3 regions of the Microbacterium sp. 16-032 genome follow, and region 3 is predicted to be linked to each of the others. Evidence: predicted binding sites of a transcription regulator. Region 3 holds the regulator's gene; each other region holds the start of a gene.
The links. Region 3 encodes HrcA, which represses chaperone genes, less so after heat shock. Its sites were predicted from a motif close to TTNGCACTCGNNNNNNNCGAGTGCNAA; they were not measured.
Positions count from the first base shown of each region.

Region 1: the regulator HrcA is predicted to act here: its motif matches at 1,447-1,473, upstream of groL (chaperonin GroEL).
Region 2: the regulator HrcA is predicted to act here: its motif matches at 1,214-1,240, upstream of AB6V31_RS08985 (Hsp20/alpha crystallin family protein).

Region 1 is NZ_JBFYGQ010000004.1:292,215-295,486, forward strand. Features, by position in the region: gene AB6V31_RS10135 (DUF2332 domain-containing protein) at 1-107, shown strand, start outside; gene AB6V31_RS10140 (DUF3263 domain-containing protein) at 117-371, shown strand; gene AB6V31_RS10145 (LytR C-terminal domain-containing protein) at 407-1,009, shown strand; gene AB6V31_RS10150 (cold-shock protein) at 1,141-1,341, shown strand; gene groL (chaperonin GroEL) at 1,512-3,131, shown strand.
Region 2 is NZ_JBFYGQ010000004.1:62,064-65,335, reverse strand. Features, by position in the region: gene AB6V31_RS08995 (DUF2231 domain-containing protein) at 1-127, opposite strand, end outside; gene AB6V31_RS08990 (manganese catalase family protein) at 199-1,080, opposite strand; gene AB6V31_RS08985 (Hsp20/alpha crystallin family protein) at 1,325-1,780, shown strand; gene AB6V31_RS08980 (hypothetical protein) at 1,984-2,343, opposite strand; gene AB6V31_RS08975 (helix-turn-helix transcriptional regulator) at 2,502-3,272, shown strand, end outside.
Region 3 is NZ_JBFYGQ010000003.1:86,319-89,590, forward strand. Features, by position in the region: gene AB6V31_RS06625 (16S rRNA (uracil(1498)-N(3))-methyltransferase) at 1-134, opposite strand, end outside; gene dnaJ (molecular chaperone DnaJ) at 137-1,261, opposite strand; gene hrcA (heat-inducible transcriptional repressor HrcA) at 1,324-2,364, opposite strand; gene hemW (radical SAM family heme chaperone HemW) at 2,545-3,272, opposite strand, start outside.

The DNA.
Region 1 (3,272 bases), on a different contig from region 3:
CGCGCGGCGGGTTCGCCCTCGCCCTCGACGGCGAGGTGCTCGCGGAGGTCGATCCGCTCGGGGCGTGGGTGGCGTGGCATCCGGAATCGCGGGCGGCGGCGCAGTAGCGTGACGGCGTGACCCTGTCGGACCGTGACCTCGCCTTCCTCGCTTTCGAGGGGGAGTGGCGCCGCCACGCGGGTGCCAAAGAAGAAGCCATCCGCGCGGAGTTCGCACTGACGCCCGCCCGGTACTACCAGCTGCTCGGTCGGCTGATCGACACCCCCGAGGCCCTCGCGCACGACCCCATGCTCGTGCGTCGACTGCGCCGTCGGCGCGACGACGCGGCTGCCCAGCACCGGGCGCGCCTGGGGCGGACGGCGGAACGCTGACGAGTTCGCTCGGACGCGACCGATAGCATCGTCCAATGGCCAGATCGACCTTCCCTCGGGATCGCTTCGACGACCTCCCGGCCGACTCCGGTCGCGTCGGCGCTCACCGGGCCGAGAACCCGCGTCTGCGCGGGTGGATCGTCTTCCTGTGGGCGGCCATCGCCACCCTGGTGCTGATCATCGCCGGCATCTTCGCGACGCTCGTGGTCTCGGGCCGTATCTCGCTGGGCCCCGCCGACGCTCCCACCCCGATCGCCTCGGCGGAGCCGACGACCCCGGCCGTGGTCGACACGTCGTACTCGGTGGTGGTGCTCAACGGCACGCCCGACAGCGGTCTCGCCGCCTCCGTCCGCGACCAGATCGTGGCGGCGGGGTGGAGCGGCGACACCGTCGAGACCGGCAACTCCGACAGCACCGACTTCGCCGACACGACCATCTACTACCGTCTCGACAGCGATGAGGCGGCGGCCGAGGGGCTGGCGCAGACGATCGGTGGCGCGCAGGTCGCGCAGAGCGACTTCCTGCAGCCCACCGATGACCCGAACACCCCCGACGACGAGAGCAACGTCAAGCGTCTGATCGTCGTGATCGGCCTCGACCGGGCATCCGGTCAGCCGTCCGCCTCGCCCTCATCCTGACAGCTCGCGGGCCGCGTGTTTCCGCGGAGTAACAACTTGGATGCACGCGCGTCAACAATGCTCCCGAACCCCGATTCGGTGGCACCCCCCGTGCTTACGATGACCTCGTCGTTCAGCAACAGGAGATTCGCATGACGCAGGGCACTGTCAAATGGTTCAACGCCGAGAAGGGCTTCGGCTTCATCACGGTCGATGACGGGCAGGACGTTTTCGTCCACTACTCGAGCATCGAGATGTCGGGCTTCCGCGTCCTCGAGGAGGGGCAGGCCGTCGAATTCACCGTCGGCACCGGTCAGAAGGGCCCCCAGGCGGAGTCCGTGCGACTGGCCTGAGCGCTGATCAGAACGCCGCGGCATCCGAGTTCCGGATGCCGCGGCGTTCGGTGTTTCCGGGACGGTGCGCGGCTTGCACTCCCCAGGGGCGAGTGCCAGAATGAGTTAGCACTCGCTTTCGTCGAGTGCCAAAATCTGCAAGTCACCCGTCCGGGAGGGACGACACACTTATGGCAAAGATCATCGCTTTCGACGAAGAGGCCCGGCGCGGTCTCGAGCGCGGCCTCAACACTCTCGCCGACGCCGTCAAGGTGACCCTGGGCCCCCGCGGTCGCAACGTCGTGCTCGAGAAGAAGTGGGGCGCCCCCACGATCACGAACGACGGTGTCTCGATCGCCAAGGAGATCGAGCTCGACGACCCCTACGAGAAGATCGGCGCAGAGCTGGTCAAGGAGGTCGCCAAGAAGACCGACGATGTCGCGGGTGACGGCACCACCACCGCCACCGTTCTCGCCCAGGCGCTCGTGCGCGAGGGCCTGCGCAACGTCGCCGCCGGCGCCGACCCCATCTCGCTCAAGAAGGGCATCGAGAAGGCCGTCAAGGCCGTCACCGACGAGCTGCTCGCCTCCGCCAAGGAGGTCGAGTCCAAGGAGCAGATCGCCGCCACCGCGTCGATCTCCGCCGCAGACCCCGCGATCGGCGAGCTCATCGCCGAGGCCATCGACAAGGTGGGCAAGGAAGGCGTCGTCACCGTCGAAGAGAGCAACACCTTCGGCACCGAGCTCGAGCTCACCGAGGGCATGCGCTTCGACAAGGGGTACATCAACCCCTACTTCGTCACCGACCCCGAGCGTCAGGAAGCGGTCTTCGAAGACCCGTACATCCTGATCGCCAACCAGAAGATCTCCAACATCAAGGACCTTCTGCCGATCGTCGACAAGGTGATCCAGGAGGGCAAGGAGCTCCTCATCATCGCCGAGGACGTCGAGGGCGAAGCCCTCGCGACGCTCGTGCTCAACAAGATCCGCGGCATCTTCAAGTCGGTCGCCGTCAAGGCTCCCGGCTTCGGCGACCGCCGCAAGGCTCAGCTGCAGGACATCGCGATCCTCACCGGTGGCCAGGTCATCACCGAAGAGGTGGGCCTCAAGCTCGAGAACGCGACCGTCGACCTGCTCGGCCGTGCCCGCAAGGTCATCATCACCAAGGACGAGACCACGATCGTCGAGGGTGCCGGTGAGTCGGAGCTGATCGAGGGTCGCGTGACCCAGATCCGCCGCGAGATCGAGAACACCGACAGCGACTACGACCGCGAGAAGCTCCAGGAGCGCCTCGCGAAGCTCGCCGGTGGCGTCGCCGTCATCAAGGCCGGAGCCGCGACCGAGGTCGAGCTCAAGGAGCGCAAGCACCGCATCGAAGACGCCGTGCGCAACGCCAAGGCCGCTGTGGAAGAGGGTGTCGTCGCCGGTGGTGGCGTCGCGCTCATCCAGGCCGGCAAGAACGCTCTCGCCAACCTCGAGCTCACGGGTGACGAGGCCACGGGCGCGAACATCGTGCGCGTCGCCATCGAGGCCCCGCTCAAGCAGATCGCGCTCAACGCCGGTCTCGAGCCCGGTGTTGTTGCGAACAAGGTCGCCGAGCTCCCCGTGGGCCACGGCCTCAACGCCGCGACCGGCGAGTACGGCGACCTGTTCGCACAGGGCATCATCGACCCGGCCAAGGTCACCCGCTCCGCGCTGCAGAACGCCGCGTCGATCGCCGGCCTCTTCCTCACCACCGAGGTCGTCGTCGCCGACAAGCCCGAGAAGGCCGCCGCTCCCGCGGGCGACCCGACGGGTGGCATGGACTTCTGATCCACGCTGACGCCTGAGAACGCCCCCTTCCTCCGGGAGGGGGCGTTCTTCGTTTCGGGGCAGGGGCGGGGTGACACCGGAGGGAGGGTGTAATTTCTCACATCTTTGACGCGGGCCATGGACTCGGGGACTACCATCACC
Region 2 (3,272 bases), on a different contig from region 3:
CCAGGCCGAGCAGATCGAACACCAGGCTCGACGACCAGGCCCCGATAGGGATGGTCACCGCCACCGGGTGGAACGGGTGCCCGTACGGCCCCGCCACGATCGCCCGGGGCACCTTGGCCGCTCGCATCGCGGGTAAGCTCGCCCCGCTCCGCGGCGCCGAGACCGTCGAGGGCCCCGGCGTCGCGGCATCCGTCCCGCTCATTCCTTGTGCAGCGCGTCCTGCGCGCGCCCGGCGAGCTTCTCGACCGTGTTCGGCAGCTCGGTCGTCCCGTAGAACCGCACGTCGGGCTTGGTGGGCGGGGGCATGGGCACGCCCGCGGGGGGCTCGGGCAGGTAGGTGAACTCGCCCTTGCCGTCGGGCGTCGGGCCCGAGGCCCACGTGCCGTCGCCGGCCTGGGCACCGTCGCTGAAGTTGATGTACTGGTACGCCACGTCGCGGTCCTCCTTGTCGAGAGGGAAGTTGCTGGGCACGGGGAGCTTCTCGTAGCCCTCGGCCTGCAACTCGGCGGCGGCCGCTGCCCACTGGTTCTGGTGCATGGTGTCGCGCGCCAGCAGGAACGCGAGCAGATCCTTCACGCCGTGGTCGTCGGTCTGGTGATAGAGCCGCGCGACCTGCACACGGCCCTGCATCTCGGCGTTCGCGTTCGCGGTGAAGTCGGCGAGCAGATTGCCGCTCGCGGTGATGAAGCTCCCCTGCCACGGGTTGCCGTTGGAATCGACGGGGCGCGCGCCGGCGCCCGCGACGATCCCGTGCTGGATGTCAGTGCCGCCGATCACGGCCGCCACGGTCGGGTCGTCTTGCACGGCCTCCTCGGTGATGCCGAGCGGCGACTTCTCAAGCAGCTGGGCGATCATGATCGCGAGCATCTCGACGTGGCCCATCTCCTCCGCGCCGATGCCGAACACCAGGTCGCGGTACTTGCCGGGCATGTGCATGTTCCAGGCCTGGAACTGGTACTGCATCGCGACGGAGATCTCGCCGTACTGCCCGCCGAGCACCTCCTGGAGTTTGCGGGCGTAGACCGCGTCGGGCTTGTCGGGGGTGGCGGAGTGCTGCAGTTCTTGCCGGTGGAAGTACATGTCTCTCCTCACGGCGCCGGGGGGATGGCCGGGTGACCGGTGGCGCGTGAGTGCTACGAAACGTCTGTTTCCGCCCTTCACGCGCGGGGGTTGTGGGGCGCCGCGGCGTGGGCCACAATGGCGCGCCCGAGTCTTGGCACTCTCATGGGGTGAGTGCTAATCTGAATGCAGTTGAGCCGTATCGACTCAACTTCACAGAACATCCGGGATGCCGAGTCCCGACCGATCGAAAAGGAGAACGACCATGGCCACCTACGACCCCTTCCGCGACCTCGACCGCCTCGCGTCGACGCTCCTCGACGCCCGCCGCGGCGGTGGTCCGCGACGGATGCCGATGGATCTCTACCGCGACGGCGACCACTACGTGCTGGCCGCAGACCTGCCCGGTGTCGACCCCGGCTCGGTCGACATCGACGTCGACGGCCAGCTGCTCACCATTCGCGCCGAGCGCACCCTCGGCTCGGGTGAGGGCGTCAAGTGGATCACGCGTGAGCGCGAGACGGCGTCGTTCGTCCGCCAGCTCAACCTCGGCCAGGGCATCGACACCGACGGCATCAGCGCGTCGTACCGCAACGGCGTGCTGAGCGTGACGATCCCCGTCAGCGAGAAGGCGAAGCCCCGCCGCATCGCCGTCTCGACCGACGAGCGCGACGGCGTCATCGAGGCGCACGAGAGCACGCCTCAGCTGATCGAGCAGTAACGGCGCGACCTCGAGGGGCGGTCCTGCGGGGCCGCCCCTTTCGCGCGCCTGGGCGCGATGACGACGTCGCTTGTCAAGGGTCTGGCCTTTGCGCCCGCGCGATCGGAGAGTGCCGCAGTGCCCTGCCCGTCCGTCGCCGCGTGCGCGAGGGACACAGCGAAGCCCCGGGCGTCGCGAACGGGCCCGGGGCATTCGAAGGTGGGTCAGAGGTCTTCGGGAGCGAGATCGCCCTGGCCTTCTTCGCCGAGTTCGACCACGCCCGGGTCCATGCCCTGGGAGTCGGTGCCGGTGGACTCGGGGTGGATGTCCTCGAGCGGGATGTCGCTGTCATCGGCGGGGATCTCCGCCGGGTCGGCGCCCGTCGCGGTCGCCGGGTTGATGTCGTCGGGGTCGGCGCCCTCGTCGAGGGCCGTCGTGGCGTCCCACTCCGCCTGCGCGGGGTCGAGCGTCGGGTCGGGCTCGATCGAGGTGTCGCCGTCGCGCAGGGGCTGCACGCCCGCGATACCCACGTCGGCGGCCGGGGTCGTCGCGTCGGGGGTCGGGTCGATCGAAGCGTCGCTCATGGGGGGTCCTTTCGTGGGACGCACGTCACCGCCGGGATCAGCGGTCCCCTCATCAAACGGGGCGCACCGCCCGCGACCCCGCCCCTTGACACGCACGTCCCCGCCTCCGTACGGGGAAGAGACGGGATGCCGCCCCTCGCCGCGGCGGAAGGAACACCATGGCTGACAGGCTGACGGTCCGCTCGCACGGGATCGACGACGTGGAGCGCGTCTGGCAGCGCTTCGTGCCGAGCGCACGACTGGAGCGCGTGGACCCGCAGCGGGTGTCGTTCTCGTGGAACTCCGTCGAACTCCCCGGGTTCTCGGTCGTGGCCTACGAGCTGGCTGCCTCTGTCCACTCTTCCGTCCGGATGGACGAGCAGATCATGGCGTGCCGGATGATCGGCGACGACATCCGCGTCGAGGCCGAGGGGCGCTCGCTCGATCCGCGCCGCCCGTGGCTGGCGGCCGACGGAGGCGCGGAAGCGCACTGGAGCGGAGCCGCCCGCGTGCGCGCTCTGGTGTTCGATCGCAGCGACGCCGAGCGCCTCGCTCGCATCGTCTCGGGCGACGACCGCCTCGTGTTGCGGCGCCTCAACCCGGCCGCACGCGACCGCGCCGCCGCGACGCAGTGGGAGCGCAGCTTCGCTCACGTCTCCGCCTCGCTCGAGGCCGCGCACGACGACCCGATCCTCTCGGCCGAGTTGCAGCGTCACGCGCTCCTGACGACCCTGTCGACGTTCCACACCCCCTACGTCGACGCCCTGCAACGCTCGCACCAGCGCAGGGCCGCCCCGCGCACCGTGCGCCGCGCGATCGCCCACATCGAGGCGCACGCGAAGGAACCCCTCACGCTCGAGGACATCGCCGTGGCATCCGGGATCTCCTCCCGCGGACTCCAGCACGCGTTCCGCCGCGCGCTCGACACGACGCCGATGGAGTATCTGCGC
Region 3 (3,272 bases):
TCGCCCAGTGTCACCCCCTCGTCGACGCGCACGCGCCGCACGGCGGCGGCGTGGTGCGCCTCGGCGCCGGTCAGCACGACGGAGTCGCCCGCGTGCGCGTTCCCGGCGTCGTCGGTGACGAAGTGCAGCACCACGGTCAGTGCCGGAAGCGGTCGCGGAACTTGCTGAACATGCCCTGCTGGTGCTCGGCAAGCCGCGGCTTGGGGGCCTTCGTGCGCTTGGCGAACTCCTCGATGAGGGCGCGCTCCTTGTGGTCGAGACGCGTGGGGGTCACCACGTGCACGCCGACGCGCAGGTCGCCGCGCTGACTTCCGCGCAGCGGCGTGATCCCGCGGCCCTTGATGGTCAGGACGTCGCCCGATTGCACGCCCGGGCGCACCTCGAGGTCGACGCTGCCGTCGAGGGACTCGATCGACGTGTTCGTCCCGAGAATGGCATCCGGCATCGACACCTCGAGGGTCGCGACGAGGTCGTCGCCCTCGCGACTGAAGGCCTCATGCGCTTCGACCGTGATCTCGAGGTACAGGTCGCCGTTGGGGCCGCCGGCAGGACCGACCTCGCCCGACCCGGGCAGCTGCAGACGCAGGCCCGACTCGACACCGGCGGGGATGTCGACCGAGACCGTGCGGCGCGCACGAACGCGGCCCTGACCCTGGCACGTCCCGCACGGGTAGGGGATGGTGGTCCCGTGACCCTGGCAGACGCTGCAGGGGGCACTGGTGACGACGTTCCCGAGCAGGCTGCGGACCGTGCGCTGCACGTGGCCGGAGCCGTGGCAGATGTCGCACGTGACCTCGCTGGTCCCGGGCTGCGTGCACGCGCCCTGGCACGTCTCGCACAGCACGGCGGTGTCGACCTCGAGGTCGCGGTGGGTGCCGAACACGACGTCGCCGAGGTCGAGGGTCACACGGACCAGGGCGTCTTGGCCCCGCTCTCGACGCGACCGCGGACGCGGACCCCGTCCGCCGCCGCCCTGGCCGCCCCCACCGAAGAACGTCTCGAAGATGTCGCTGAACCCGCCGAAGCCGGCCGCTCCCCCGCCGCCGAAGGGGTTCTGGTCGCCGCCCATGTCGTACCGGCGGCGCTGCTCGGGGTCGCTCAGCACGTCGTAGGCGTGGGTGACCAGCTTGAAGCGCTCGGAGGCGTCTTCTCCGGGGTTCACGTCGGGGTGCAGCTGGCGTGCCAGTCGGCGGTACGCCTTCTTGATGTCTTCGGGGCTGGCATCGCGTTCGACGCCCAGGACCTCGTAGTGGTCAGCCACAATCGCCTTCCTGTCCGCTTGCGCGGGGTCGTTCTCGGGTGGGGTGCTCGCGGGATTCGACGTCAGCGAGACGCGTCGTCGTCTTCGAGCATCCGGGTCAGATAGTGCGCGACGGCACGGACCGCCGCGAGGTTGGAGGAGTAGTCCATGCGGGTGGGACCGAGCAGCCCGACGCGGGCCCCGCCGGTGGATCCGTCGTACCGGCTGGCGAGCACCGAGGCCTCGATGAGTCCGAACGGCTCGTTCTCACGACCGATGCTCGCTGACAGCCCCTTCTCATCGGCCACCATCTCACTCATGAGACGCAGGAGCGTCACCTGCTCTTCGATCGCCTCGAGCAGCGGGTAGATGCTCCCGCGGAAGTCGGACTCGCGCTTGGCGAGGGTCGCGGCGCCGGCCATGACGAGGCGATCCTGACGGAACTCCTCGAGCTCCTCCCCCACGATGCGCAGCACCGCGTCGGCGAGCACGTCCAGCGTGACACCCGGGCGCGGCCCGTCGGTCAGCACGGCTTGCACCTGCTGCGAACTGTCGGCGACGCTGCGCCCGACGAGCAGCGCGCCGACGCGAGCGCGCAGCTGCACGATGTCGGTCTCGCCGGGTTCTGCGGGCACGAGGGCGATGCGCTGCGAGACCCGGCCCGTGTCGGTCACCAGGATCACCAGCACGCGCGGGCCGCCGAGGGCGACCAGTTCGACGTGACTGACATTGGCGCGGGCGAACGACGGGTACTGCACGATCGCGACCTGTCCGGTCAGCTGCGTGAGCGCGCGGACGGTGCGGGCGAGCAGGTCGTCGAGGTCGCCCGCTTCGTCGAGGAACGACGTGATGGCGCTGCGCTGTGCTCCCGAGAGCGGGCGGAGCTCGGCGAGGTGATCGACGAAGACGCGGTATCCCTTGTCGGTGGGGACGCGCCCCGACGAGGTGTGCGGGGCGACGATGAGCTCTTCGTCCTCGAGCAGGGCCATGTCGTTGCGGATCGTCGCCGCCGACACCCCGAAGGCGTGTCGATCGACGATCGCCTTGCTGCCGACGGGTTCGCGCGTGTCGACGTAGTCCTGCACGATCGCACGGAGCACCTGAAGGCCACGTTCCGACACCATGAGCTGCTCCTCCCGTCTGGCACTCGCATCTGCGGAGTGCCAATTCTACGGGATCGCCTCGGCACGGTGCCGGGCGGCTCGCGGAGTCGCCCTGCGGCGCGTCGTTCAACGCCCGAGAGCCCCTCATCGAGGTCGGCACGCGACCACCGGAACGAACTCGTCCGCCGGCCGCGTCGCCGGTCAGACCGTGAGCGCCCGGACCACGGCATCCGCCAGGAGTCGTCCCCGCAGCGTCAGCACGATGCGCCCGTGAACGGCATCCCGGCCCTCGATCAGACCGTCGGCGATGAGGGATGCCACGGCCTTCCGCCCTTCGCCGAGGATCTCGGACACGGCCAGACCCTCGCGGATGCGGCTGCGCAGCAGCACCGACTCCAGCCGGCGCGCGGTCTCGTCGGGCCGCTCGCGCGCGGCCGCGGGCGATTCGACCGCGGCCAGGCGTTGGGCGTACGCGGCGGGGTGCTTCACGTTCCACCAGCGGAGCCCCGCGACGTGGCTGTGCGCGCCCGGCCCGAAGCCCCACCAGTCGGTCCCCCGCCAGTAGGCGAGGTTGTGACGCGAGCGGTGCGCGACGTCGCGCGACCAGTTCGACACCTCGTACCAGTCGTATCCGGCGGCGGCGAGCAGGTCGTCGGCCAGCTCGTACATGTCGGCTTGCAGGTCGTCGTCGGGCATCGCCACGACCCCGGAGCGGATTTGGCGCGCGAGCTTGGTGCCGTCTTCGACGATCAGCGCGTAGGCCGAGACGTGGTCGGGCTCGAGGGCCGTGGCCGCTTCGAGGGAGGCGCGCCAGTCGTCGAGCGATTCTCCCGGCGCGCCGTAGATGAGGTCGACCGAGACGTCGAGACCCGCGCGGCGGGCCGCGGCGACGGCCGTGGCGACGTTCGCGGGATCGTGGGTGCGGTCGA